Regions from separate parts of the Serratia proteamaculans genome, predicted to be linked through region 4. Evidence: predicted binding sites of a transcription regulator. Region 4 holds the regulator's gene; each other region holds the start of a gene.
The links. Region 4 encodes PhoB, which activates phosphate uptake and scavenging genes when phosphate is short. Its sites were predicted from a motif close to CTGTCATAAAACTGNCNNAT; they were not measured.
Positions count from the first base shown of each region.

Region 1: a site for PhoB is predicted at 3,498-3,517, ahead of pitA (inorganic phosphate transporter PitA). Genes of this name have one in related genera too.
Region 2: a site for PhoB is predicted at 3,590-3,609, ahead of pstS (phosphate ABC transporter substrate-binding protein PstS). Genes of this name have one in related genera too.
Region 3: a site for PhoB is predicted at 2,558-2,577, ahead of phoA (alkaline phosphatase). Genes of this name have one in related genera too.

Region 1 is NZ_OX461105.1:5,144,336-5,151,702, forward strand. It holds gene QOT07_RS23960 (FAD-dependent oxidoreductase) at 1-143, opposite strand, end outside; gene QOT07_RS23965 (nuclear transport factor 2 family protein) at 385-831, opposite strand; gene QOT07_RS23970 (helix-turn-helix domain-containing protein) at 1,197-2,060, shown strand; gene QOT07_RS23975 (BaiN/RdsA family NAD(P)/FAD-dependent oxidoreductase) at 2,121-3,320, opposite strand; gene pitA (inorganic phosphate transporter PitA) at 3,622-5,124, shown strand; gene uspB (universal stress protein UspB) at 5,199-5,534, opposite strand; gene uspA (universal stress protein UspA) at 6,144-6,590, shown strand; gene gdhA (NADP-specific glutamate dehydrogenase) at 6,856-7,367, shown strand, end outside.
Region 2 is NZ_OX461105.1:5,384,495-5,391,861, forward strand. It holds gene glmU (bifunctional UDP-N-acetylglucosamine diphosphorylase/glucosamine-1-phosphate N-acetyltransferase GlmU) at 1-975, shown strand, start outside; gene glmS (glutamine--fructose-6-phosphate transaminase (isomerizing)) at 1,256-3,085, shown strand; gene QOT07_RS25050 (hypothetical protein) at 3,154-3,468, opposite strand; gene pstS (phosphate ABC transporter substrate-binding protein PstS) at 3,686-4,726, shown strand; gene pstC (phosphate ABC transporter permease PstC) at 4,819-5,775, shown strand; gene pstA (phosphate ABC transporter permease PstA) at 5,777-6,667, shown strand; gene pstB (phosphate ABC transporter ATP-binding protein PstB) at 6,722-7,367, shown strand, end outside.
Region 3 is NZ_OX461105.1:1,640,999-1,648,365, forward strand. It holds gene QOT07_RS07740 (TetR/AcrR family transcriptional regulator) at 1-524, shown strand, start outside; gene QOT07_RS07745 (hypothetical protein) at 544-927, opposite strand; gene phoA (alkaline phosphatase) at 1,057-2,484, opposite strand; gene QOT07_RS07755 (glutathione S-transferase N-terminal domain-containing protein) at 2,625-3,332, opposite strand; gene QOT07_RS07760 (ArsR/SmtB family transcription factor) at 3,396-4,079, opposite strand; gene QOT07_RS07765 (cytochrome P450 family protein) at 4,161-5,225, shown strand; gene QOT07_RS07770 (antibiotic biosynthesis monooxygenase family protein) at 5,222-5,569, shown strand; gene QOT07_RS07775 (P-loop nucleotide/nucleoside kinase family protein) at 5,744-6,235, shown strand; gene cynS (cyanase) at 6,295-6,765, opposite strand; gene QOT07_RS07785 (carbonic anhydrase) at 6,788-7,367, opposite strand, start outside.
Region 4 is NZ_OX461105.1:1,070,426-1,077,792, forward strand. It holds gene licT (BglG family transcription antiterminator LicT) at 1-504, opposite strand, end outside; gene sbcC (exonuclease subunit SbcC) at 830-4,081, opposite strand; gene sbcD (exonuclease subunit SbcD) at 4,078-5,310, opposite strand; gene phoB (phosphate response regulator transcription factor PhoB) at 5,512-6,201, shown strand; gene phoR (phosphate regulon sensor histidine kinase PhoR) at 6,226-7,367, shown strand, end outside.

The sequences.
Region 1 (7,367 bases), 4.1 Mb from region 4:
GCTTTACGCGCTAAATAGGCCATCAGTTGTTCAGTGGCGTAACCTTCATCGGTGGCCGTCAGGGTTGAAATAGAGGTTACAATCATCCGGTTTGCTAACCTGAGATTGCCAATCTTGCCAGGTGTAAATAATTTGATAAACATAATATGTCTTCTTAATTTAATTATTCCTGGCGCCATTTAACCCTAAATAGTTAGTTTTATTTTTGATTATGCGTGCCTGTTTTCCAATATGTTATTTTTGGTTTATTTTGTTAACGGCCGGAGGGAATGTTGGGATTTGAAAGAAAAAACTCATGGGGTTCTTTATGATTATTGCTATTTATTATGAATGTTGCGCGTCATGTAGAAAATAACGCGCAACAAATGTAAATCCGGGAAAATATCAGGCTGATTTTACGGTTATCGCGCCAAACACCATCATCGCGTAAAATCCGTCCCAGTACTCTTCAAAATACGTTATTTTTCCATGATGGACTTCTACAAATGCGTGAATATCCTGATGGTAGGGTTTATTATCGGGAACCGTAATTGCATCCCCGGTGTATTCGAACAGAAACTTTTTAGATCCACTCAGTGAGTAACACCCCCAATCACTCAAGGGATTAATTTTGTAATCACGTAATGCAGACTGCAAGCCCTTGGCATATTTTAAAATCGCGGCCCTGCCTTCAATTCTTTTAGGGAACCCGTAGGCTTCACCTGGCGCGTAAGGAAACTCAATAACAGCATCCTCAGCAAACAAATCGATGATCTTTTCCGGATTATTGGCAAAGTTATCCAACATCTTTTTCATCAGTTCCGCGGCATGTTTTAAATCGTCATGGTGCATAATTTGTTTCCTCTATTTGATAGCTAAGTTCATCTAGTTCCTCTTGAACCAGGGGATCCCCCTTAGCTGCAAGAAAACTCCGACAAATACGACCACCTATACATCAGTTAAATTATAGGTTAACAAAATGTTGTAAACATACCGAAGAACAAATGTAAAATTACATCATGTAATATATACATCCTGAAATGGTTAACCCCAATAGCAAGAAATTAAAATTAACACTATTTTTATTGCGAAATATCATATCAGAAGGGAATATTTATTAACGCAGCCAATGGAGTAGGCATAATCGCAATATCAGGCGGTTGCTACGCACAGGTAATCATAATAAATAGCACAGGATTTACTTGAGAAGGTTAAGGATGAAATCTGACGGGCTGGTTTATACCAACGAAAAAGAATTACAGCGCTCTTCACGTTGCTGGGACTATGGCCGGGTCGATCTCGTACGAGTCAGCGGCCCTCATGAAGCTCGTCTGATTCGTCCAGCCCATACGTTGATCGTCTATGACGGCTATCACTCGGTCGATGGCAGCACAACCATCAGCGGTGATGTTTGGTTCGACCAAAAACGCACGTCGGCAACGCGGGTTATAGGTCAGGTCGCCGATATCATTCCAGCGGGATGCGATTTTGACGCCATGAGCTATGCCGAAGGCACATTAAGCTATACCGCAATCTCGATTTCACCACGGTTGATTGAGTTAATGCCTGGCGGAAAAGCAGGCCTGATCATTGAACCTGGGGCAAACCTGCGCAACCCGGTGCTTAAACAGTTATGCCTTGGTCTGCAGCAAAGTGACAGCGAGCTGCACGCCGCTTCACTGATGATTGCCATGTTGGCTGAAGCTGCACGTTATCAGCACGCGGCAATACCGGACCGGCAACACCGTGAAATTCTTTCCCGGCCGGTGCGCGAACTGCTGGCCAGTTATATAGAAGACAACCTGGGTGAGAATATTACCTTGCAGGCCCTGGCGAAGATTGCCAACCTGAGCATTTTTCATTTTTCTCGTGCCTTTCGGCAACACTTTGGCCTGCCGCCCTACCAATATGTTTTATCACGCCGCCTGGAACGGGCCCGCCAGCAAGTCACCCAAACAACTCTCACCCTGACCGCCATTGCCCTGCAGTGCGGTTTTAGTTCACCCGGGCAATTCAGCACCCAATTTCGCCGTTACTTTGGCCAGACGCCTTCCGCTATGCGGAATAATCTTGGGAGGTAAGTACCACCAGGCCTCCCATCGGCTGGCACCAGCGCAATCTACATTGCCATTCGCCGGACTTTATTGCCCCTGCACAGCCAAAGCCTGAGCACAGGCCCAGGCCGAGCTCCAGGCCCACTGGAAGTTATAGCCCCCCAGCCACCCTGTCACATCCACCACTTCGCCGATAAAGTACAGGCCCGGCACCTTGGCGGCCTCCATCGTCTTGGAAGAAAGCTCTTTGGTATCCACACCGCCGAGCGTCACTTCTGCAGTACGGTAGCCTTCGGTGCCGTTCGGCTGCACGCGCCAATTCTGCAAAGTATCTACCAGCTCAGCCTGCTGCGTCGGGTTCAACTGCTTCAGCGTGACTTCCGGTAATTGCCCTAACGTCTGCAGACACTCCACCAGACGCTTCGGCAGGTGTAGCGCAAGGGTGTTTTTCAGGCTTTGATTCGGGTGGGCCTGGCGTTGCTCGTTAAGGAAGTCCGCCAGATCAAGCGCAGGAAGTAAGTTAACGCTTACAAACTCACCGGGTTGCCAGTAGCTGGAAAGTTGTAATACCGCCGGACCAGACAGGCCACGGTGGGTGAAAAGCAGGCTTTCGCGGAAGCTGACGCCATTTTCGGCAGTGATCACCGCAGGCACAGAGACACCAGACAGGGCCTGCAGATGTTCCAGCAACGGTTTATGCAGCGTAAAAGGCACCAGCGCGGCACGCGTCGGCAGTACTTTCAGGCCAAACTGCTCCGCCAGCTTGTAGCCGAACGGCGTAGCCCCCAGTCCCGGCATCGACAGACCACCGCTGGCCACCACAAGTGAGCGAGCACTCACTTTCTCGCCATTCAGTGCCAGTTCGAAGCCTTCGGCGGTTTTTTCGACGCCCAGCACTTCGCTACGCAGGCGCGTTGTCACCTGACCCAGCTCACACTCTTTGAGCAGCAGTTCGACCACCTGCTGCGCCGAGTCGTCGCAGAACAGTTGCCCCAGCGTTTTCTCGTGGTAGGCAATGCCGTGGCGGTTGATCAGATCGATAAAATCCCACTGGGTGTAACGCGCCAGTGCCGATTTACAAAAATGCGGGTTATTCGACAGGTAAGCGGCCGGTTCGGTGTACATATTGGTAAAGTTACAGCGCCCGCCGCCGGACATCAGGATTTTGCGGCCCGGTTTTTTGCCGTTGTCGAGCAGCAGCACCCGGCAACCGAGTTGCCCTGCCTGCGCCGCGCAAAACATGCCCGCTGCGCCCGCACCTATTACCACGACATCAAACTGTTCCACCTGCGCCTCTCTGAATAAAAATCACAATCGCGACAAAAGGCCGCCATATTAAGCCGAATCGCTACCGGTAACCGGCAACTTTACGGCGGCAGATTGTAAAGCCATGACACCGACAACACCATAGTAAGAAAATATTACAACGGGCAAGACAGCATAACGCACTGATATTTCATATCTTTGTCATACCACTGCCATCATTTCGTCATATCTAAATCAAAAAAACGTCATATTTTCCTTTTCCCCGGCCCCGGTTGTCACGGATAATGCGCGGCGTTCATGTCCACAAACTGGCGTAACGCTTATGCTGCATTTGTTCGCTGGCCTGGATTTCCATACCGGCCTGATGTTAATTCTCGCATTGTTGTTCGTGTTGTTTTATGAAGCCATTAACGGTTTTCATGATACGGCCAATGCGGTTGCTACAGTAATCTATACCCGTGCCATGCGCTCGCAACTTGCGGTCGTGATGGCTGGTTTGTTCAACTTTCTTGGCGTAATGCTCGGTGGTTTGAGTGTTGCTTACGCCATTGTTCACCTGTTGCCAACAGATCTGTTGTTGAACGTCAGTTCAGCACACGGATTAGCCATGGTATTTTCCATGCTGCTGGCGGCTATTATCTGGAATCTCGGCACCTGGTATTTCGGTCTGCCGGCCTCCAGTTCCCATACGCTGATTGGCGCAATTATTGGTGTGGGTTTAACCAACGCACTGATGACCCACACTTCGGTGGTGGATGCGCTTAACGTCCCGAAAATGATTGGTATTTTCCTGTCATTGCTCATCTCGCCGCTGGTTGGCATGATGGTCGCCGGGTTGATGGTGTTTGCCTTGCGCCGCTATTGGAGTGGCACCAAGAAACGCCAGCGTATCCACATGACGCCTGCTGAACGTGAAAAGGTCGACGGCAAACGCAAGCCGCCGTTCTGGACCCGTATCGCACTGATCCTGTCGGCTATCGGTGTCAGCTTCTCGCACGGCGCCAACGACGGCCAGAAAGGTATCGGCCTGATTATGCTGGTGCTGATCGGCGTGGCTCCGGCCGGCTTCGTGCTTAATATGAATGCAACCGGTTATGACATCACCCGTACGCGTGATGCCGTTGCCCACCTGCAGCAATATTACCAACAGCACAGTGACGCCCTGTCACATGTGGTGGCTCTGACTCCGTTGGTGCCAAGCCCGGATGAGGACGTCTCGCCGGATAAACCCGTCGAGTTCCATTGTGACAGTGCCCGCGCCATGCCGGCGATTCAGCTTGCCTCAGGTTTGCTGAACAACCTGCAAAGTTACGATCAACTGACGGTAGATCAACGCAGCCACCTGCGTCGCCTGCTGATGTGCGTAACGGATACCGCGGACAAGGTCGCCAAACTGCCGGAAACCTCTAGCCAGGACCAACGCTTCCTGAAAAACCTGCGTCAGGATCTGCTGCAAACCGTTGAGTATGCACCGATCTGGATTATCGTCGCGGTAGCTCTGGCGTTGTCACTCGGTACTATGGTGGGTTGGCAGCGCGTTGCGACTACCATTGGCGAGAAGATCGGTAAGAAGGGCATGACCTACGCTCAGGGCGTGTCGGCTCAGATGACCGCAGCCTTGTCGATTGGTGTGGCCAGCTATACCGGTATGCCGGTTTCCACCACCCACGTCCTCTCTTCGGCAGTCGCCGGGACGATGATTGTGGACGGCGGCGGTGTGCAGAGTAAAACCGTGAAGAACATCCTGTTGGCCTGGTTATTGACCCTGCCAATCTCGATTCTACTTTCCGGTTCGCTGTACTGGTTGGCGCTTAAAGTGATTTAAGCAGCTCGCTCCATGTGAAAGGCGGCCCTGGTGGCCGCCTTTTCTTTGTCTGTCGTCGGCAAAACCGGCCGGATTTAATACCAAATCATCAACGCCAGTAGGCTGATCACCACCAGTCCACACAGCGCGGAGGTCAGCATAAACTGCCCGCGTAACCGCTCACAGCGGCGAATAAACTCCGGATCGTGATGTTCTGTATAGCGCTGCGAGAAGATATAGCGCACCAGCCGTATCTGTTTACTCGGCTGACCGTGGGCGGTAAAGAAACCACCGCCGTCGACATACTGATACAGCAGCGGGTCGCAGCCGCGCAAAACCACTAACAGCGCGCGCAGAGAAGAGTAATACCGCACCATGTTTAACACACACACCACACACAGAGCCCAAAACAGCGCGACGGTACTGATCATGATTGCCTCCTCAAGGCGTTGTTATCCACGGCGCTCCGCCGGGTCCAACTGCCCTACCTCTATACCATTACTGCGGGAGCCTACCGCTCCGATCCCCTTGGCACCGCACAGGCCGCGCAAAACCCACTGCCTCTGGAGGTCACCCATCGTTATGCAGATGCACATCTCGCAGGTTTGGCTCAGAGGAGTAATGATAAGGCCCATATTCATTATTGTAGGTTATTGAAACGCAACTGGCCTGAGCAGTAGATAAAATTTACCGTAACCCGCCAATTTGTCATCTATCGATTGGTTATATCTGATTCCCGCCCTGACTGATGGCTGACGGCCTTTTCCCCTGCCCAATGGGCTATTTGGGACTATACTCTGTTTAAGAATGCTTATATTTCAATCGGTCAACCTGCCAATAGCACCACGGGCGATAGGATTTTCTGCCGGGCGGGTGTAAAACTGACAGAGTAGCGATAAAGAGATTTTTTGATGCGGTGCAGTGTGATCGCCCCAACATATCATTATGTTATCTGAATGATAAAATGAAACCTAAAGCGCCAGGCTGGTACGCTGATGCCTGCTAACTTTTAATCGGCATTATATGGAAGGAGTATTCTCATGGCTTACAAACACATTCTGATCGCGGTAGACCTATCCCCGGAAAGCAAAATTCTGGTAGAAAAAGCCGTATCTATGGCGCGTCCGTACAACGCCAAAGTTTCCCTGATCCACGTAGATGTTAACTATTCCGACCTGTATACCGGCCTGATCGACGTTAATCTCGGCGATATGCAAAAACGTATCTCGGAAGAAACGCATCACGCCTTGACCGAACTGTCACAAAACGCCGGCTATCCGATTACCGAAACCCTGAGCGGCAGCGGCGATTTGGCGCAGGTGCTGGTCGATGCTATCAAGAAATACGATATGGACCTGGTCCTGTGCGGCCACCACCAGGATTTCTGGAGCAAGCTGATGTCCTCCGCACGCCAGTTGATCAACACCGTGCATATCGACATGCTGATCGTGCCGCTACGTGACGAAGAAGAAAAAGCTGAAGATTAAGTAAGCGCCCACTAACATTAGTCCCCAACGCCCGCAGCCGCGGGCGTTTTTCGTTCTTCCGCCATCATTAATCGCTTGATAATCAACCGCCCTCCAGTGATATAGTCGCTAAAGACACAACATCATTCCCCACGCTTTACCCATACCAATATCTATAAAAATAGTGGGGGAATTCAACAATATTACCCTATGAATTTCAGGCTGTAGCTAGGCCGTGAATAACAACGCTACAGCCTGAAAGGCGACGGGTATAAAGGAGTTATCCATGGAACATGCCTTATCGGTAGAATCATTCTTGTCCTCACTACAACAGCATAATCCTCATCAGCCAGAATTTTTACAGGCGGTCAGAGAAGTCTTCACCTCGCTGTGGCCGTTTATCGAGCGCAACCCGCGTTATCGTGAATACGCCCTGCTGGAGCGCTTGGTTGAGCCGGAACGCACCATTCAGTTCCGGGTCAGTTGGGTGGACGATCGCGGCCAGGTACAGGTTAACCGCGCCTGGCGCGTGCAGTTCAACTCCGCCATTGGGCCCTATAAAGGTGGCATGCGTTTTCACCCGTCGGTCAATTTATCGATCCTGAAATTCCTCGGTTTTGAACAAACCTTCAAAAATGCACTGACCACATTGCCAATCGGCGGCGGGAAAGGCGGTTCGGACTTTGATCCGAAAGGCAAAAGCCAGGCGGAGATCATGCGTTTCTGCCAGTCGCTGATGACCGAGTTGTACCGCCATCTGGGGCCAGACACCGACGTGCCCGCCGGAGATATCGGCGT
Region 2 (7,367 bases), 4.3 Mb from region 4:
CTGGCTGATCCGAGCGGCTACGGGCGTATCGTGCGTGAGAACGACCAGGTGGTGGGCATTGTTGAGCACAAGGATGCCAGCGAAGCCCAGCGCCAGATTAATGAAATCAACACCGGTATCCTGGTGGCCAACGGGCGTGATCTCAAGCGCTGGCTGGGGATGCTGAATAACGACAACGCACAGGGTGAATTCTACATCACCGATATCATTGCGCTGGCCCATGCCGACGGCAAGAAAATTGAAGCCGTGCATCCGTCACGCCTGAGCGAAGTGGAAGGTGTGAATAACCGCCTGCAACTGTCGCGGCTTGAGCGCATCTACCAGGCAGAACAGTCTGAAAAATTGCTGTTGGCTGGCGTTATGCTGCTGGATCCGGCGCGTTTTGACCTGCGCGGGGAACTTGTCCACGGTCGCGACATCTCTATTGATGCCAACGTGATTATTGAAGGCACGGTTAAGCTGGGGGATCGAGTGAAAATCGGTGCCGGCTGCGTGCTGAAAAACTGTGTGATCGGTGATGACTGCGAAATCAGTCCGTACAGCGTGCTGGAAGATGCCGTGCTGGCAGCGGAATGCACCGTGGGTCCTTTTGCCCGCTTGCGTCCGGGGGCTGAACTGGCAGTGGGTGCCCATGTGGGCAACTTCGTCGAAATGAAAAAGGCGCGTTTGGGCAAAGGGTCCAAAGCGGGTCATCTGAGCTACCTGGGCGATGCCGAGATTGGCGACGATGTGAATATCGGTGCCGGTACCATCACCTGTAACTATGATGGCGCCAATAAGCATAAAACCATTATCGGCGACGGCGTGTTTGTCGGTTCCGACACCCAGCTGGTGGCGCCAGTGTCTGTCGGCAAAGGTTCCACCATCGCCGCTGGTACTACGGTGACCCGTGATATCGGCGAAGACGAACTGGTGCTGAGCCGCGTCAAGCAGGTGCACATCCAGGGTTGGCAGCGCCCGGTCAAGAAGAAGTAACTCGTGTGTTTTGCGTTGGGCTCCGCTTACGAGCCCAATACAAAACATAAAAGTCCTCAATAGATTTTGAGCTGCTGCTAGGCGGTAAGAGTGTGAATTCCCAGGAGCTTAGTTCACTAAGTGACTGGGATGAGCACTCGCAGCCAACAACGCAGCAGCTCGAAAGATGAAGAGGATAATCCCCATTCTCTACAGGCTCGGGGAAGCACGGTAAAAACCGGCAAAATCAGGTCAAGACATCGAAAGCGCCCCGAAAGGCGTTTAATTAGGAATACAACTGATGTGTGGAATTGTAGGCGCAGTAGCGCAACGTGATATTGCAGAGATTCTGTTGGAAGGGTTACGCCGTCTTGAATACCGTGGCTACGACTCAGCCGGTTTGGCGGTGGTGGATGCCGAAGGTAACGTCAGCCGTTTACGCCGCGTGGGCAAAGTTAACAAACTGGCCGAAGCCGCTGAACAACATGAATTGCATGGGGGCACCGGTATTGCTCACACCCGCTGGGCAACGCACGGTGAACCTACCGAAGCTAACGCGCACCCGCATGTTTCTGATTACATTACAGTGGTGCATAACGGCATCATCGAAAACCACGAACCGTTGCGTGAACTGCTGATCGAACGCGGTTATCACTTCAGCTCTGAAACCGACACCGAGGTGATTGCTCACCTGGTGCATTGGGAACAGCGCCAGGGCGGTACCTTGCTGGAGGTAGTTCAACGCGTTATCCCTCAGTTGCGTGGCGCATACGGCACCGTGGTGATGGACAGCCGTGATCCCAGCGTGCTGGTGGCTGCGCGTTCCGGCAGCCCGCTGGTTATCGGCCGTGGCGTGGGTGAAAACTTCCTGGCTTCCGATCAACTGGCGCTGTTGCCGGTAACCCGTCGCTTTATCTTCCTGGAAGAAGGTGACGTGGTGGAGATGACTCGCCGCACCGTCAACATTTTCGATAAGCAGGGCAACGCCGTTGAGCGTCCTGAAATCGAATCCCAGGTGCAGTACGACGCTGGTGACAAAGGTGCTTACCGTCACTACATGCAAAAAGAGATCTACGAACAGCCACTGGCGTTGAAGAACACCCTGGAAGGGCGTTTCAGCCACGGCCAAATCAACCTGAGCGAGCTGGGCCCGCGTGCCGACGAACTGTTGGCGAAGGTGCAGCACGTACAAATCATTGCCTGTGGGACCTCTTACCACTCCGGCATGGTTGCCCGCTATTGGTTCGAATCGCTGGCCGGCGTGCCTTGCGACGTGGAGATCGCGTCAGAATTCCGCTATCGCAAATCTGCCGTACGTCCGGGCAGCCTGATCATTACCTTGTCGCAATCCGGTGAAACCGCCGATACCCTGGCGGCACTGCGCCTGTCGAAGGAACTGGGTTATCTCGGTTCGTTGGCGGTGTGCAATGTGGCCGGTTCTTCACTGGTGCGTGAATCCGATCTGGCGCTGATGACCAAGGCCGGCACCGAAATCGGTGTGGCTTCCACCAAAGCTTTTACCACCCAACTTGCGGTGCTGTTGATGCTGGTGGCGCGTTTGGGCCGACTGAAAGGTATGGCGGAAAGCGTTGAGCATGAAATCGTACACGGCCTGCAGGCGTTGCCGGCGCGTATCGAACAGATGCTGTCGCTGGACAAAAGCATTGAAGCGCTGGCGGAAGGCTTCTCCGACAAGCATCACGCACTGTTCCTTGGCCGTGGCGATCAGTACCCGATCGCGATGGAAGGGGCGCTGAAGCTGAAAGAGATCTCCTACATTCACGCCGAGGCCTATGCGGCCGGTGAGTTGAAACACGGTCCGCTGGCGTTGATCGATGCCGATATGCCGGTGATCGTGGTGGCGCCGAACAACGAACTGTTGGAAAAGCTGAAGTCCAATATTGAAGAAGTGCGCGCGCGCGGTGGCCAGCTGTACGTGTTCGCCGATCAGGATGCCGGTTTTGTCAGCAGCGAAGGCATGACCATCATTCCGTTGCCGCACGTTGAAGAAATCGTGGCACCGATCTTCTACACCGTGCCGTTGCAGCTGTTGTCTTACCACGTGGCGCTGATCAAAGGCACCGACGTTGACCAGCCGCGTAACTTGGCGAAGTCTGTCACTGTAGAGTAAAATTCGCTGAGTTTTTGACTGATTAATCCGGCGTGCTGTGTAAACGGCGCGCCGGATTTTTTTATCCGCTAACTTTTCACCTTACTGCTCAGTTCTTGCAGCGAACGTTTTAGTTCGTCGATCTGACGATCCTTATTCCTGTTTTCTTCTTGCAGCTGTTTTAGCTCCCTTTCATGATCTCGCAACTTATCTCTAAAGTTATCCAAATCATTCAGTGTATAGCGGGAGGTTCTGTAGTTATTATTATCGCCCAGAAATAGAATTTTCTCGAAAAGCGTGGCTTCGGGTATGTTGCTATCGCGCACGAGTCCTTGCGCCGCCATCACGTTGCTAGATGCCAGCAGAGACAGGCTAACCGCTGACAAGATAAGTGTTTTTTTCATGGAAGATCCCTTTGCGTGAGCAAGATATTATTGAATGTTTCAGATGAAATAATAGCCTAATCAAGATGTTAATTACACTATTGGCGCACTGTAATATAACTGTCATATTTCGTACATTTTACTGTCACCAAACTGTCCTATTTTCCCTCCTGCAGCAATACTTACTCTGATGAAAACGACTTGAAGTCGATTTTTGAATATCCCATTAGGAGGGATTATGAAACTGATGCGTACCACCGTCGCCAGTATTGTGGCAGCGACTTTCTCCCTGACCGCCGTGTCCGCGTTCGCTGCTGCTAGCCTGACCGGTGCAGGTGCGACATTCCCCGCTCCGGTTTATGCCAAGTGGGCAGATTCTTATCAGAAAGAAACCGGCAACAAAGTTAACTATCAGGGCATCGGCTCTTCTGGTGGCGTGAAGCAAATCATCGCCAACACCGTTGACTTTGGTGCTTCTGATGCGCCTTTGACTGACGAAAAACTGGCGGCTGATGGCCTGTTCCAGTTCCCTACCGTGATCGGTGGTGTGGTGCTGGCAGTTAACATCCCGGGCATCAAATCCGGTGAGCTGACCCTGGATGGTAAAACTCTGGGCGATATCTATCTGGGTAACGTGAAGAAATGGAACGACCCGGCGATCACCAAGCTGAACCCTGGCGTTAAATTGCCGGATCAGAACATTGCCGTTGTGCGTCGTGCTGATGGTTCAGGCACCTCGTTCGTGTTCACCAGCTACCTGTCCAAAGCCAACGCGCAGTGGAAAGAGAAAATCGGCGCAGGCTCTACCGTTAACTGGCCAACCGGTCTGGGCGGCAAGGGTAACGACGGTATCGCGGCCTTCGTACAGCGTCTGCCAGGCTCTATCGGCTACGTGGAATACGCTTACGCCAAGCAGAACAACCTGGCTTATACCAAGCTGATTTCTGCCGATGGCAAAGCGGTTAGCCCGACAGAAGAGAGCTTCAGCGCAGCGGCTAAAGGCGTGGACTGGAGCAAAACCTTCGCACAGGACCTGACTGACCAGAAAGGCGACAACGCCTGGCCAATCACCTCTACCACCTTCATCCTGGTGCACAAAGAGCAGAAAAACCCGGCTCAGGGCACCGAAGTCCTGAAGTTCTTTGACTGGGCGTACAAAACGGGCGCCAAGCAGGCTAATGACCTGGATTACGCCACTCTGCCGAACGAAGTTGTCGAGCAGGTGCGTGCAGCATGGAAAACCAACGTAAAAGACAGTTCCGGTAAAGCGCTGTACTAACAACGCAGGGGCGCGTGATCCAACGCGCCCCACTCAGTTTTTCAGGGTCTGACCTATGTTGGGCCTGCCAGGGTTAAAACAGAGAGTGATCTATGGCTGAGTACAAGCCGACCATTAAAGCACCGAGTAAAAATGGTGACGTCATCTTCAGCGCGCTGGTTAAACTGGCAGCGCTGATTACCCTATTGTTGCTGGGCGGCATTATTGTTTCACTGATCTTCGCCTCCTGGCCGAGCATCCAGAAATTCGGTTTCTCCTTCCTGTGGACCAAAGAGTGGGACGCGCCTGCCGAACAGTTCGGTGCGCTGGTACCCATCTACGGCACCGTGGTTACCTCGTTGATTGCACTGATTATTGCCGTGCCCGTCAGCTTTGGTATTGCGCTGTTCCTGACCGAGCTGGCGCCAAACTGGCTGCGACGCCCACTGGGCATCGCCATTGAACTGCTGGCGGCGATCCCGAGTATCGTTTACGGCATGTGGGGCCTGTTCGTGTTCGCCCCGCTGTTTGCCGAATATTTCCAGACTCCGGTTGGCGATGTGCTGTCCGGCATTCCGATTGTCGGTGAGCTGTTCTCTGGCCCGGCGTTTGGTATTGGTATTCTGGCTGCCGGGGTGATCCTGGCGATTATGATTATTCCTTACATTGCTGCCGTAATGCGCGACGTGTTCGAGCAGACCCCGGTGATGATGAAAGAGTCGGCCTACGGCATCGGCTGCACCACCTGGGAAGTGATCTGGCGTATCGTGCTGCCGTTTACCAAGAATGGCGTGATTGGCGGTGTGATGTTGGGGTTGGGCCGTGCGCTGGGGGAAACCATGGCGGTGACCTTCATCATCGGTAACACCTACCAGCTCGACAGCGTCTCGCTGTATATGCCGGGTAACAGTATCACCTCTGCGCTGGCCAACGAATTCGCCGAAGCGGAATCTGGGGTGCACACCGCAGCGTTGATGGAGCTGGGTCTGATTCTGTTTGTTATCACCTTTATCGTCCTGGCGCTGTCGAAGTTGATGGTCATGCGTCTGGCCAAGAAGGAGGGACGCTAACGTGGCGACTATGGAAATGCAAAACAACCTGGCGCTGTTGGAAAGCCGTCGCAAAATGCAGGCCTGGCGCCGTCAGAAAAACCGACTGGCGCTGTTCATGTCGATGGCGACCATGGTGTTTGGCTTGTTCTGGCTGGTGTGGATCCTGTTCTCCACGGTGACCAAAGGCATCGACGGCATGTCGCTGGCGTTGTTCACCGAAATGACCCCACCACCGAACACTGCCGGCGGCGGCCTGGCTAACGCCATTGCCGGTAGCGGGTTATTGATCATGTGGGCGACGATATTCGGCACGCCGCTGGGCATCATGGCCGGCATTTACCTGGCGGAATACGGCCGTAAATCCTGGCTGGCGGAAATCATCCGTTTTATTAACGACATTCTGTTATCGGCACCGTCGATCGTCGTGGGCTTGTTCGTGTACACCATCGTGGTGGCGAAGATGCAGCACTTCTCCGGCTGGGCTGGGATCATTGCACTGGCGCTGTTGCAGGTGCCGATCGTGATCCGTACCACCGAAAACATGCTGAAACTGGTGCCGGATACGCTGCGTGAGGCGGCTTACGCGCTGGGTACGCCGAAATGGCGCATGATTTCTGCCATCACGCTGAAAGCCTCGGTTTCCGGCATTATCACCGGCGTGCTGCTGGCGATTGCACGTATCGCCGGGGAAACCGCACCGTTGCTGTTTACCTCGCTGTCGAATCAGTTCTGGAGCACCGATCTGATGCAGCCGATCGCCAACCTGCCGGTGACCATTTTCAAATTCGCCATGAGCCCGTTCGCCGAATGGCAAGAACTGGCCTGGGCAGGGGTGTTGTTGATTACCCTGTGCGTATTGGTCCTGAATATCTTGGCGCGTGTGGTTTTCGCCAAGCAAAAGCATTCATAAAATTTTGAGCGCGGCCCTGGCGGCGCTGATGAAAAGAGAGAAGTCTTGATGAGTATGGTTACTGACGCTTCCAGCAGCAAAATTCAGGTACGCGATCTGAACTTCTACTATGGCAAATTCCATGCGCTGAAAAACATCACGCTGGATATCGCCAAGAACAAGGTCACCGCGTTTATCGGTCCATCCGGCTGCGGCAAATCAACCCTGCTGCGTACCTTCAACAAGATGTATCAGCTATACCCTGAGCAGCGTGCCGAAGGTGGCATCCTGCTGGATGGGCAGAACATTCTGACCGACAACTCGGATATCGCCCTGCTGCGTGCCAAGGTTGGCATGGTGTTCCAGAAGCCGACACCGTTCCCGATGTCGATATACGACAACATCGCTTTCGGTGTGCGTCTGTTTGAAAAGCTGTCGCGTGCCGACATGGATGAGCGCGTGCAGTGGGCTCTGACCAAGGCAGCGCTGTGGAACGAAACCAAGGACAAGCTGCACCAGAGCGGTTACAGCCTGTCCGGCGGCCAGCAGCAGCGCCTGTGTATCGCCCGCGGCATTGCGATTCGTCCGGACGTATTATTGTTGGATGAACCCTGCTCGGCGCTGGATCCGATTTCCACCGGTAAAATTGAAGAGCTGATCAGCGAGCTGAAGTCTGACTACACCGTGGTGATCGTAACTCACAACATGCAGCAGGCGGCGC
Region 3 (7,367 bases), 570 kb from region 4:
TGATAGCCCAGCAGGGCAGTGACGCGATGCGGATGAGTGAAGTGGCGCAAAATGCGGGTATTTCTATTGGGGCGCTGTACCAGTACTTTCCGGATAAAACCGCCATCGTGCGGGTGCTGGCGCAAGGTTATAACCAGGAAGCGCGTGAATGCATCGAACAAGGCTTAATTCAGGTGCAGACGTTACCGCAGTTGATCGAAGCATTTAACTGCCTGATCGACGAATATTACGCCTTGTTTATGGCTGAGCCGGTCATGCGGGATATCTGGGCGGCGACGCAGGCCAACAAAACGCTGCGCGAGGAAGAGGTGGCGGAAAGCCGGTTAAACGGCGCGTTACTGGCGGCGGCAATACGTCGGTTACGGCCGCAGTCAGATCCGGCGGTGGTGGAGAATGCGGCTTTCTTGCTGATGCATTTGGGGGAAGCGACCATGCGGCTGGCGGTCAGTACCGGCCCAGATGAAGGCCGGGAGCTGGTGGCGAGTTATAAGCAAATGGCGGCCAGGATGTTGGTGGATGCCTAGAGGCAGCCTGGTTCACTCTTTATTTTTGCTTGGATCCACAGGATTTATTCAACAGGCTGGGGAATAGTTTTTGCGCCGTTGGGCCATCGGTCATGATGCTAAGCGCGGTCACCTTCAGTTCACTGCGCAGCGTAGCGCTATTCACTGGGATGCCGTTGATCACAGTCACTAATGTTTTGCCGATATTGTTGCCGGTCGTGGTTGCTGACAGCCGTTGTGCCGCCTGCGGTTGCAGTTCGACGTCCAACTGTACGTTGTCGGGATTAACCGGGTCTTTGAGAATGATGTTTAGCTTGCTGAAATCACAGGCAGAATCAAAGCGCATCTGCACCGGGGAGGCGGCCAGGGTAGAGGTCGCAACCAACAGCGAGCCGGAAAGAATAATCAAACGGAGTAACGCCATGAGGAGTCCTTCTCGAAAGCGAAAGTAGTCCTTCAATATAGCAGTTACCCGCTGTTTATAAAGGGTAAAAACGCCATTCATTGCCCTGAGTGCCGGCAATGAATGGCGTTTGGATATTAGGCTGTTAACTTACTTAATCGCCATTGCATCACGCATGGTATAGAACAGATCCGTCTGATCGGTTAGCCCAACCACGTTGGCAGCACGTGGGCCGTAGGCGGCAACCCGCAGTTGAGTGCCGGTATGCCCCTGTGAATCCTCTTCCGAATTGCCGTAGCTGATGGTCATCGGTGCGCCATCTTTGGTGGTCAGCGTTTGTGTCAGGCCAGGGGCCTTGGCATCGGTGGCGATAATCTGGCTCGAGTGGGCGTGGTCTGCGGTAACAATCACCAGGGTGTTACCCTCGGCGCGGGCGAATGCCAACGCTTTCTGTACCGCTTCATCCAGGTCAACAGTTTCACCAAACTGGCCGCACGGGTTGGCCGCATGATCCTGTTTGTCGATCGACGCGCCCTCAATCTGCAGGAAGAAGCCGTTTTGGTTGGTTTTCAACAGGTCGATGGCTTTTTCGGTCATTACCGCCAGCGTCGGGATATCGGCCGTGCGTGCCGGGTTGTTTTCGCAGGTTACCGCCGGTTGGTCGATATTGCCGTGATAAGTGGCTTTCGGCCCCTGCCAACGCACCGGCATATTACCGGCGGCAAACAGCCCGAGCAGCGGTTTTTGCTGGTTTGCCACGCTGACGGCGTTCAGTGCATCGAGGTTTTCGACCCATTGATAACCGAGAGCCGTTGCCTGGTCTTTCAGCGATTTTCCCTGCCATTCGCCACTTTTTGCTAACTGATTAAAGGATTTTGCCCCGCCGCCCAAGGTGACGTCGGCGCGCGCCTTGAGCAACTGCTCGCTGATGGAGCCACGGCCGCCGTTTTCCAGCGCGTTGGTGGCGCATTTTTCACTGGTTTCTTCCGGGCCGTAACATTTACGTGAGGTGACGTGGGAAATCTGTGCTGCTGGCGTGGCGTCCTGTAGCTCGGCGGTAGAGACGTTACCGGTGGCTTTGCCTGCCGCCTTGGCGATTTCCAGCAGCGTCGGTTGGTCTTTACCGTTGACGTCCACACCCAGCGCACCGTTATAGGTTTTTACGCCGCTTGACCATGCGGTCGCCGAGGCGGCAGAGTCAGTCACGTAATTCGGTTTGTGGGTTTTCTTATCCAGTGAGTAATGGGTGTATTGGCCGGTCAGCGGCAGGGCATCGATACCTTTAAAATAGCCGCCCGCGCCTTCGGCGTAGTTGCGCGCCGAGGTGATTTCAGAATCGCCCATGCCGTCGCCGATCAGCAAAATCACGTTTTTGACAGTTTTGTCCGACAGCGAAGCTTGCAACGCGGCGGTCTGATCGCCACTCAGACGTCGTGCGCCACCGGGTTCAACGATGTTGCCACGTGCTGCACGCTCGTAAAGGCCTGCGGTATTGACCGGTGTTTCATCGGCGAAGGCGGCGGAACACAATAACGCGGATAAAACGGCGCCGGCGATCAGGGAAAGGGACTGTTGCATAGGGGGAAAGCTCCTTTTCGAAATGCAAAATTATAATTGGCATCAATTTGTTACGAAGGAGAGTAGTGCAGGGGTGTGACAGTTTTATGACGCTGCCGATGGTGAAAAAGGATAGCCGGGCGGCTATCCCAGGGGATCCATTATTCGCTGCGGGCGGGAATATTCAGGCCGCGTTGTACCGCCGGGCGCGCCAGACCGCGCTCCAGCCATTGCCCCACCAGTGGGAAGCTATCGAACTCTACCAGCTCACGCGCTTCGTAGAAGCCGATCAGATTACGGACCCAACCCAGCAGTGAAATATCGGCAATGGTGTAATCCTGACCCATGATCCAGTCACGGCCTTCAAGCCGGGTTTCCAGCACGCCGAGCAGGCGTTTGGATTCATTCTTATAGCGTTCCAGCGGACGTTTGTCCTCATATTCGCGACCGGCGAATCGGTGGAAGAAGCCGAGCTGGCCAAACATTGGGCCAACCGCCGCCATCTGGAAAAACACCCACTGGATGGTTTCATAACGTAGAGCGGGATCTTGCGGCAGGAACTTACCGCTTTTCTCCGCCAGATACAGCAAGATAGCGCCGGATTCAAACAGCGCCAGTGGTTTACCGCCGGGGCCATTAGGATCGATGATCGATGGGATCTTGCCGTTCGGGTTCAGCGACAGAAACTCCGGCGTCCAGGTTTCGTTCTTGCCGATATCGATCAGGTGCGGTTCATAAGCCAGGCCAATTTCTTCCAGCATAATGGATACTTTTACGCCGTTGGGCGTAGGCAGAGAGTAAAGCTGTAGCCTTTCCGGGTGCTGTGCGGGCCAGCGTTTGACGATCGGGAATTGGGTTTGGCTGAGCATGAAGAATCCTCGGGTTGACGGTTTGCCTATTGAGTATTGCAGCAAAACTAACGCGGCGCAGGGTTAAAGCGTGAGACCAAAATGTGCTGTCAGCGCTTTTTTACCGGTGGCGGTGAGCTGCAGTTCACGAGTTTCAAGCTGACGGCGGATCCAGCCGCGATCGATAAAAACGTTGAGCACCGCGGCACCCAGAGCGCCGCCAAGGTGAGCCTTGCGTTCGCTCCAGTCCAGACAGCCACAGGCGAAGCGCCGCCGTGAAAGCGCCGCCGAACAGTCGATGCCCAGCCGGGTTAAGGCAGTGCGGCCAGCGTCCGTTAACCGGTAGTCTTCATCCCCCTCCAGCCAGGCTACTTGATGCAACCTGTCATGCAATTTTACCGCGACTTCTCCGGCCATATGGTCATAACAGGTGCGGGCGAATTGCAATGAGGTTGGGGTAGTGCTTTTTACTACCGGCCTTTCGACGCCGGCCAGCGCCATCAATGTTTCCAGCGCGGCGGCCACCGCCGGCCCGGTCAGGCGGAAATAGCGATAGCGGCCCTGTTTGACGCAGACAATCAGCCGTTGTTCCTGCAGGCGTGCCAGGTGCCCGCTGGCGGTAGAGGCTGCGACGTCCACCGCCGCGCTCAGTTCGGTTGCGGTATAGGCACGGCCATCCATCAGCAGGCACAGCATGCGCGCCCGGCTGCAGTCGGCAATGGCGGCGGTCAGTGCCGCCAGACGATCTTCAATATCGATGTTATTCATACTTCGAGATTAGACGAAGTATGGCTGCCAGGCTAGCGCTAGGATGGGTTTTCACACTGGTTCGGTTCAACGGAGAACACTATGACAGTTTGTCCCTATTCCCGTGCGCTTGCTGCCGTGACTTCTGATGATCCGCTTGCTGACTATATGCCGATGGTGCCGATGGCATTTCAAGCGGACTTGCAGAGTTGGGTAGCCGTTTCTCCTGTGGTGGTGCGGGAGGTTTTGCACAATATTGACTTTGGGGTACGTCCTGCAACTGAACCTGTCCCCGCGGCCTTATTGAACACGCCAGCACAGCCCATTTTCGGTGCTCTGGTACGAATGCAGGAGGGTGAACAACAGCTCAGGCTCAAAGAGGCCATTCTGCAGACGTTAACTGCCTTTAACCCAAACCGGGTCCGGCAAACCGCATTAAGCGTGGCGCGAGAGTTAATGCCTTCCATGCAGGACGCAAAGCAGATCACCCGCTTTAACTATGCCCTGCCAGTGTGCGTTATTGCTGCACTGCTGGGTGTCCCTGCGGATGAGTGGTCGGAGTTAGTCGATGACATTCTGGCTTTTTCCCGCTGCATTGCTCCGGGGGGTAGTGAGCAACAGGTAGAGCGGGGGATCCAGGCTGTGGAGCGTTTAACGGCACGCCTGGAAGGTTGTCGTGGCCCGTTATGGCTGAGTTTGCAGCATTCATGTGCGATACAAGGCTTCGATCGTCAGGTGGTAATGGCCAATGCCATTGGCTTGATGTTTCAGGCTTGTGAAGGGACTGCCGGCCTGATCGGGCAGGCGTTGTTATTGATGCGCAACCACCAGGGAAGTGCGCAGGAACTGATTGAAACAGTCTTGTCCGACACACCCTCGATTCAGAACACCCGCCGCTTTGCTTTGCGGGATACGCAGGTTGCCGGCTACCCGGTGTTGGCTGGGCAGAGCGTCCTGGTGTTGTTGTGCACGGGGGATGAAAGTTTTGCTTTCGGTGAGGGGGCGCATCGCTGTCCGGGCGCGGACTGGGCGAAGATGATCGCGCGTTGTGGTATCGAGCATTTATCCGCCTTGGGTATTGATCTGCAACTGCTGAACAATGTGCGCTGGCGGGCTTCGCAAAACGCGCGCGTGCCTGAATTTACCGCTGACAGGAGCTTATTATGATCGCCGTTATTTTTGAACTGCAGGCCGCCGACGGCCAGCGCGAAACCTATCTTGATTTGGCGGCTGAGCTGAAGCCGTTGCTGGCGGAGATTGACGGGTTTATTTCCATTGAGCGCTTCCAAAGCCTGGCCGATCCACAGCGGTTGCTGTCGCTTTCTTTTTGGCGTGATGAAGCGGCGGTGCAGCAATGGCGCAATATCGAAAAGCACCGTGCTGCGCAGACGCGTGGCCGTCATGGCGTGCTGGCGCAGTATCGCCTGCGTGTGGCGGAAGTGGTACGCGACTACGGGCTGGATCAGCGGGAACAGGCACCGCAGGACAGCCGTGGTTATCACGTCGATTGACAACTCTTGGGGTTTATCTTATTGATATCTGATGAACAGAAATCGTTTTTCATTCGTGCAGATTATTATCACCATTCATAGAGTGGTGGGATAGCGCGTCTGTTTTAAGCGAAAACCCGCCAGTCAGGCGGGTTTAGCACTCCCTCCTGTTGGCAACATCCCCTGGAGGAACCCATGAAAAATCATCTCCCTACCGTGTTGCATTTGATGTGCGGTAAAGCCGGTTCAGGCAAATCGACGTTAGCGCACAGCCTTGCGCAGCAACCTCAAACGCTGTTGCTGGTTGAAGATAGCTGGCTGAAAACGCTGTATGGACAACAGATGGCGACTTTGCAGGATTATGTTCACTACTCAGCCCGGCTACGCGAGGCGTTGAGTGAGCATGTTGTGCAACTGCTGGGTCATGGCCTGTCTGTGGTGCTGGATTTTCCGATGAATACGCCGGACCGGCGGCTGTGGGCACGACAATTAGCCGAGTTGGCTGGCGTTGGCCACTGCCTGCATTTTATCGATGTCAGTGATGCATTATGTAAAAGCCGGATAAAACTCAGAAATGAGCAAGGCGACCATCCCTTTACGCTAAGCGAGGAGGCTTTCGATCTGCTCACTCAGTACTTTGTCGTCCCTACTGAAGAGGAGCGTTTGACCATTGTCCGGTATGCCTGAGTATCCGGAATAAGGCAGGCCCTGATTCGGGCGCTGCCTCATTATTTGTCATTTGTCGATTAGAAAGGCTTGGTTGGCAGGTATTTACCGTCGAGGGTGATCACCGCACGTTCGCCACCGTCTGGATCCGGCACTTTTTTGATATCCAGTTTGAAGTTAATCGCGCTGATGATGCCGTCGCCAAACTGCTCATGCACCAGGGCTTTCAGCGTGGAGCCGTAGATTTGCACCATTTCGTAGAAGCGATAAATGGTCGGGTCGGTCGGTACGCCGCCGGGAATGCTGCCGCGTAGCGGAATGGTTTGCAGCAGGCGAATGGCGTCTTCGTCCAGATCCAGTTTTGCTGCCACCACACGGGCGGCTTGCTCCGGCAGCGGATGCTGGCCCAGCAGGGCGGCGGTGACGAACGCCAGGCTTAGCCCGGTGCCCTGGTTAATCGCTTCGAAGGTCAGGTTTTTGCGGATCTTGGCCATCATAATGGTGTCGGTCAGGGTTTCGCGTGGGGATGAGTAGTGCAGTGACTGGGTCATATTGTTTCCTTAAGGAATGAAATTAAAAACGGGCTACGGCAGGGGTTGCCGTAACTTCAGGATTCGTGGCCAGCGGAATAAAACGACGGGTTTCGCCATCCAGCGCTTCAATGCCGCCGCTGGCGATGTCATAAACCCAACCGTGTAGTTTCAATCGCCCTTGTTCAAGCGCCACTGCTACGGAAGGGTGAGTTTTGATATTGGTTAACTGTGCGATGACGTTCTCGCGCACCATCGAACTGACCCGCCCGGCCTCGGTGGCATGCTGATAAGCCTGATTGACCGCCTTGGCTGAATCGGCATAGCGCAGCCAGTTAGCCACGGTGGGCATATGTTCCAGGCACTGGCAGGTGGCGATGGCGGTCATCGCGCCGCAGTCGGAATGCCCGCAAATCACGATATCTTCAACCCCGAGCGCGGCGACGGCATATTCCACCGACGCGGATACGCCACCGGGTTCCGGGCCGAACGAAGGCACGATATTGCCGGCATTGCGGATCACAAACAGATCGCCCGGTTCACGCTGGGTAATCAGTTCCGGGACCAGGCGGCTGTCGGAACAGGAGATAAACAGGGTTCGAGGGTTCTGCTGGGTAGCCAGC
Region 4 (7,367 bases):
TTCGTCATTCAGTTGGGCGTTGACCAGGTGCAGAGCGATAAACCCGGCCTCATCTTCCGGCAGGGCGGTGCCCAGTCGTTGAGCGATTAGCGCCAGCGCTTCCAGCCCGACGGCAAACTCCGCCGGGTAGAGTTTTTTGATTTCCCACAGCAACACGTTTTTAATGTCTAGCCCTTGCGCGTGGCGCTGCAGCGCAAAGTGGATATGATCGGTCAGCGTGATATAGACGATGTTGTGCAACTTACCCGGCAGACGCTGGCGGGCAAGGGTGATGATCTTGTCGGCGGTGGTCACGCAGGCCAACGGGATCTCCGACAGCAGCGTTTTAAAGCGCTCGGCCATTTCGCTGCCGTTCAGGGTGAAGATCTTCTCGATCAGGCTTTCGTCCAGCGGATCGCCAGCCTTCTTTTTAAAACCAATACCTTTCCCCATGACGACCGTTTCTTCCTGACGATCGTCCAGCGTAATCACCACGTTATTATTGAGTATTTTTTCGATCTTCATGGCTATTCCCGGATGTTTCAGCATGCTGAAAACGAAAAAACCTGACGCACAGGAGCGATCCCGTGCGTCAGGTTTTGCCTGTATTTAAATATCTCTACCCTATGAATTTCAAGCTGCGGCTAGGCGGCCAACTCGCTCATCCCCAGGCGCTTACTTGAGTAAGTAACTGGGGTGAGCGAGTGCAGGTAACAACGCTGCGGCTTGAAAGGCGACGGGTATACAGTAACAATCCTGTTATCAGCCGCATCATAACCCTTGCTAGCGTTGGCTCAATGCTTTTAGCCGGGGACTGCCGCCGCGGTCACATTTCTTAGTCAGTGCAGCATTATTCCAGGCGGAACTGCGGCTCCAGCCGGCTGATGCCGAGACCGTTAACCTTTTTCACCTTAATCTGCACCGGAATGCGTTCTTTCATGGCTTCAACATGGCTGATTACGCCAATGGTTTTCCCGGAGGCGTTCAGGCTGTCGAGCGCGTCCAGCGCGGTATCCAGGGTTTCTGCATCCAGCGTGCCAAAGCCTTCGTCGAGGAACAGCGAGTCGATGCTGGTCTTGTGGCTGACCAGATCGGACAGCGCCAATGCCAGCGCCAGGCTCACCAGGAAGCTTTCACCGCCGGACAGGGTGCGGGTATCGCGCAGCGCATCCGCCTGCCAGGTGTCCACCACCTGCAGCTCCAGCGCGTCGCTGGTTTTGCGTTGCAGCAGGTAACGCCCATGCAGCCGCCCAAGCTGGTTATTTGCCAGATACACCAGATGATCGAGCGTCAGCCCCTGGGCAAACTTGCGGAATTTGTCCCCCTCTTTGGAGCCGATGAGCTGGTTGAGATAGCTCCAGTCGTCGTACTGGCTCTGGCTTTGACTGATTTGCTCAAACAGCGACTGCTGATTGATGCGGCGTGCGGCATCGCTTTCTAACTGATTGCGCACCTCACCCTGGCGTAGCTGCAGGGTTTTTAACTGCTGTGCCAGCGCTTCCAGACTCTGGCTCAGGGTCTGGGGATCGACCTGACTCTCATCCAGCCCTTCAGGGCGCTGTTGTTGGTGCTGCTGCAGGCTATCTGTGGCCTGGGCCAGCAGGGCGCTGGCTTCAACCTGATGCTGTTGCAACTGCTCTTTACGCTGTTGCAATTGCTGGCGCTGGTGGTCATCCAACAGCGCGGCGCTAAAGGCGGCCTCGTCGCTGAATTCACTGGCGGCCAGCGCCTGTAGCCACTCTCGCTCTGCCTGCTGCAACCGCTCGGCCTGTTGCAGCAGTTGCTGCTGTAGTACGGCCAACTGGCCGCTCAGACGATCGCGTTGTTCCTGGGCTTTCTGCCATTGTTCGGCAGCCTGCTGGCTGGCCTGCTCACAGGCCGTCTGGCGGGTGCGCAACTGTTCGCGCACCTGCGTGATTTGCTGTTCACCAAACAGGGCCAGTCGCTGCGCACGTTGCTCACCAAGGGCTTGTTCACCCTCCTGCCACTGCTGCTGCAAGCGCTGCTGTTGCAACTGGGCTTCGGTGTGGTTTCTCTCCAGCAGGGTGAAACGCTCGTCCAGCCGCGCCTTGTCTTGTTGCGCCTGCTGCTGCTGTGTTTGCAGTGCGGCCAATTGGTCCTTGGCCTGTTGTACGGCGTGCGACGCCTGCTCGTGTTGCAGCAGAGCGGCCTGACCCAGACGTTCTTCACTGTCGCAGGCGTTCAGCCACTGGCTCAGACGTTCGGCATCCTGCAGGGCAAAATCAAACGCCAGCGGTGTGCTGAGTGTTTGCCACTGCTGCAGGTGTGCGGCCAGCTGCTGCTCGTCTTGCGCGATGAGTTGCTGTTGGCGCTGTTGCTGTTGTTGCAGGCTATCGTAGCGTGCCCGTAATTCGACGCCTTTCTTTTGTAATGCTTCGGTCTGGATTTTCATTTCTTCCAGACGCTGTGAGGTTTCTGACAGCTTTACCGCTTGGTATTGCTCAACTGCCGGATGCGCATTTGAGCCGCACAACGGGCAAGGCTCACCGGGTTGCAGACGCGCTCGGTCGGCTTCCAACCCCACGATCCGTTTTTCCAGCTCTTCTGTTTTTTCAACGTCGGCTTGATGGGCTTTTTGTTGTTTATATTGTTGACGAGCCAGTTCCAATTGTGGCTCTAACTGAGTTAGCTCGTTTTGGCCGACGTTTAACTCTTGCCACTGCTGCTCCAGCCGTTTGGCAATCTGTTGAGACAGCGAGGAGAGGGCGAATAACTGCTGGCGCACCGGACGCAGCTCGGCCAATTCGGTCTGACGCTGACGCAGCGCCGCCAGCGGGGACTGGGCTTCCAGCGCATTTTGCCGCTGTTGCTGCGTTGCCAGCGCGGCGGTGAGGCCGTTAAGCTTTTCCTGATGCTGTCCGGCCTGTACGGTTAACTGGGCTCGCTGAAGCTCGAGCTTTTCCAGCTCCGCTTTTTGCAGTGCGTATTGCTGGATGGCGTTAGTGCAGGCCTGTTGCAGTTCGGCCTGCGTTTTTTGCCACTGGGCGATCTGGTTATCCAGCGGAACCACTTGCTCGTCGATCACACGCTGCTGAGTCTGCTGGTATTCAACATGCGCCTGCAGTTGCGCGCGCGCTTGTTCTACCGCCTGTTGCAACGGCGCCATCTGGGCAAGCTGTTGCGCCTGCTGCTGCGTCAACTGTGCGATCTGTTGTTGCAGCGCCTGTTGATCGTGGCGGCAGCGGTTACGTTCGTTAAGCAGCGGTCGCAGTTTTTCTGCAGGTTCGCTGCGCGCTAACTGCTGCAGTTGCGGTTCGGCCGCGGCCTGTTCCTGCTGTGCCGCGTTCAGTTGGCGTTGGTATTCCTGCTGCTTGTGCTGCGTCTGTTGCCACTGCTGTAACCAGTTCAGCGCCTGCTGCTGCTGGCGGGTCTGTCCGCTAAGGGTATTTTCCTGCGTCCCCAGTTCAACCAACTGATTTTCCAGTTGCTGACGCTGTTCGTCATTCAGCAGTTCAATGCCGCTGGCACGTTGGTGCAGTGCATCCAGGTCGGCCTTGGCCTGCTTATGCTGTTCGAAAACCCGCTCGGAAAGCTGGCCGTAGATCTCGGTACCGGTCAGCTCTTCCAGCAGTTCGGCGCGATCGTTGGCGTCGGCATTGAGGAAGGCGGCGAACTGCCCCTGGGACAGCATCATCGATTTGGTAAAGCGGCCGAAATCCAAGCCGGTGATCGCGGCGGTCATATCCAGCTTGTCGCGCACTTTGTCTGCCAGGATCTTGCCGTCTTCACGCAGCGCCAGTTCGACCTTTGGTGCCTGCAAATTGCCGTCCGGGGCGTTTTTGGCGCGTCGTTGGCTCCAGAAAGCACGGTAGCCGACGCCTTTAACTTCAAATTCGACCTCAGCCAGCGATTCGGCGGTGTGGCGCGTCATCAGCTCGTTTTGGCTTGGCGTAACGTTAAGGCGCGGCGTTTGGTGGTACAGCGCCAGACAGATGGCGTCCAGCAGGGTAGTTTTGCCCGCGCCGGTGGGCCCGGTGATGGCGAACAACCCATTACTGGCAAAGGGTTCGGCGGTGAAGTCGATCTTCCATTCGCCCTGCAATGAATTGAGGTTCTTTAATCTCAGGCTGAGAATTTTCATTGGCTCGGCTCCTGGTCGTTATGCTGAACGGCCGCGACCACCTGCTGGAACATTTGGCTCATTCGTTGCCGACGTTCTTCAGCCATTTCAGGCTCCTGCGCCAGCCGCCGTTCGAACACCTCATTAACACTCAGTTCGTTTAGCGTTTCTTTGTCCTGCTGTTCAATCGCCTGGCGGCGTTGTTCTTTGCTGCGGCGCAACAGCACCACTTCTACCGGCAGCTGATCGGCCAGGAGCTGGATGCGGCGCTGAATGTCGCTAAGGTAATCCTGCGTTGCCACTTCGATATCCAGCCACACCGGTAATTCACCCTGATAATCGGCGAACTGCTGCAATTGTTGCTCGATCTGCGCCAAATCGCCCTTGATAAGCTGCATGGGCTGGAAGCTGGGGATCTCCAGCGTGCTGACCTGTTGCAGGGCACCCGCGCTGAAATCCACCATAAACACGCTTTTGGCCTTGCCCAACTCGTCAAAACTGAGGGGGATCGGCGAGCCGCTGTAGCGAATATGTTCGGATTTGGCGACGTTTTGTGCACGGTGAATATGCCCCAGCGCGATGTAGTCGGCCGGTGGGAAGGCCTGCGCCGGAAAGGCGTCCAGCGTACCAATATAGATATCGCGCACCGAGTCGGAGGTGGTGACGCCTACGGTGGTCAGGTGGCCGGTGGCAACAATCGGCAGGGGCAAGCCCAGCGCGTCACGGCGTGCACAGGCCGCCTGATACAGCGTTTGATAATGGTCGGCGATGGCCTCTTGCAGCGCCTGCTGTTTTTGTACCCCGGATTCTCCGGCGCGGCTGGTGAGCAAATCGCGCGGGCGCAGGAACGGGATGGCGCACAGCACCGCGCCCGGCTGGCCGTCGCGCTGATTCAGCACCAGGATTTGCTGTTCGGTTTCGCTCTGTGCGTTGGCAATCACGGTGGTATTCAGGCAGGAAAGCAATTCACGCGATTCATTTAAGGTTGCCACAGAGTCGTGATTGCCGCCCAACACCACCAATTGGCAGCCGGTGCGCTGCAGCTCGACTACAAAACGGTTATACAGCTCGCGGGCATAACTTGGCGGCGAGCCGGTATCGAACAGATCCCCGGCGACGATCAGCGCATCCACCTGCTGTTGTTCGATCTGCTCGATCAACCAGCGCAGAAAAGCCTGATGTTCGGCGGCGCGGCTTTTGGTGAAAAAATACTGGCCAAGATGCCAGTCAGAGGTGTGGATCAGGCGCATGACACTCCCAGGGCGATAGAGTAATGGCAGGGATTATAAAGGGAATATGATGTTTCTGCGTGACTAGAAATAATCGCTATGCTTACTGCCTACAACAGGCAGGTTTTTTCATGGCTATTTATTTCATAAATCTGTCACAAAACTGACGCATAATGGCGACCGCAATCAACTGTGATCGCTAACACATTGGCAGGATTGACGATGGCAAGACGCATACTGGTGGTGGAAGACGAAGCGCCGATCCGTGAGATGGTGTGCTTTGTGTTGGAACAGAATGGTTACCAACCGTTGGAAGCTGAGGATTATGACAGCGCAGTGACGCGCCTGTCTGAGCCGTTCCCTGATTTAGTGTTGCTCGACTGGATGTTACCCGGAGGCTCCGGCATTCAGTTTATCAAACATATGAAGCGTGAAGCGCTGACCCGAGATATTCCGGTGATGATGCTGACTGCCCGCGGTGAAGAAGAAGACCGGGTACGTGGTCTGGAAGTCGGGGCGGATGATTACATCACCAAACCCTTCTCGCCAAAGGAACTGGTGGCACGCATCAAGGCGGTCATGCGCCGTATTTCACCGATGGCGGTGGAAGAAGTGATTGAAATGCAAGGGCTGAGCCTGGATCCTTCTTCACACCGGGTGATGGCCAACGAACAGGCGCTGGATATGGGGCCGACCGAGTTCAAATTACTGCACTTCTTTATGACCCATCCTGAGCGTGTTTATAGCCGCGAGCAGTTGCTTAATCACGTCTGGGGCACTAACGTTTATGTGGAAGACCGCACCGTTGACGTGCATATCCGTCGACTCCGTAAGGCGTTAGAGACCAGTGGTCATGACAAAATGGTTCAAACCGTTCGGGGCACCGGCTACCGATTCTCAACGCGCTACTGATCGCGCCGCGCTGGAGAATATGCCGTGCTAGAACGTCTATCCTGGAAGAGGCTGGCCCTGGAGCTGGCCCTTTTCTGCCTGCCTGCCTTACTGCTGGGGCTGATTTTCGGCTATCTGCCCTGGCTGCTGCTGGCCTCCGTGCTGGCGGCGCTGGTATGGAATTTCTACAACCAACTCAAACTTTCCCACTGGCTATGGGTCGATCGCAGCATGACGCCCCCCCCTGGCCGCTGGAGCTGGGAACCGCTGTTTTACGGCCTGTACCAGATGCAGCAGCGCAACCGTCGCCGGCGTCGTGAGCTGGCGCTGTTGATCAAACGTTTCCGCAGCGGGGCGGAATCGCTGCCCGATGCGGTGGTGATGACCACCGTCGAAGGCAATATCTTCTGGTGTAACGGTTTGGCGCAGCATCTGTTGGGTTTCCGCTGGCCGGAAGACAATGGTCAGCACATCCTTAACCTGCTGCGTTACCCGGAGTTCAGCCACTATCTGCAACAGCAGGAGTTCTCCCGGCCGTTAACCTTGCAGTTGAACAATGAACATTACGTCGAATTTCGTGTGATGCCTTATTCCGAAGGGCAGTTGCTGATGGTGGCGCGTGATGTCACCCAGATGCGCCAACTGGAAGGTGCGCGACGCAACTTCTTCGCTAACGTCAGCCACGAGCTTCGCACTCCGTTGACGGTGTTGCAGGGCTATCTGGAGATGATGAGCGACGAAGAGCTGGATGGCTCGCTGCGCGGCAAGGCGCTGGGCACCATGCAGGAGCAGACCCGACGAATGGACGGGCTGGTCAAGCAGTTGCTGACGCTGTCGCGGATTGAGGCAGCGCCTAATGTCGAAATGAACGAACGGGTCGATATCCCGCTGATGCTACGGGTGCTGCAACGCGAAGCTCAGTCGCTGAGCGGGGGCAACCATGAGATTACTTTCCGGGTGAACGAGCAGCTCAAGGTCTTCGGTAACGACGACCAACTGCGCAGTGCGGTATCAAACCTGGTGTATAACGCCGTCAATCATACGCCGAACGGCACCAATATTGAGGTGAGCTGGCAGCAGACGCCAAATGGAGCGCAGTTCCAGGTCAGTGATAATGGGCCGGGCATCGCTGCCGAGCATATTCCGCGCCTGACCGAACGCTTCTATCGCGTCGACAAGGCCCGTTC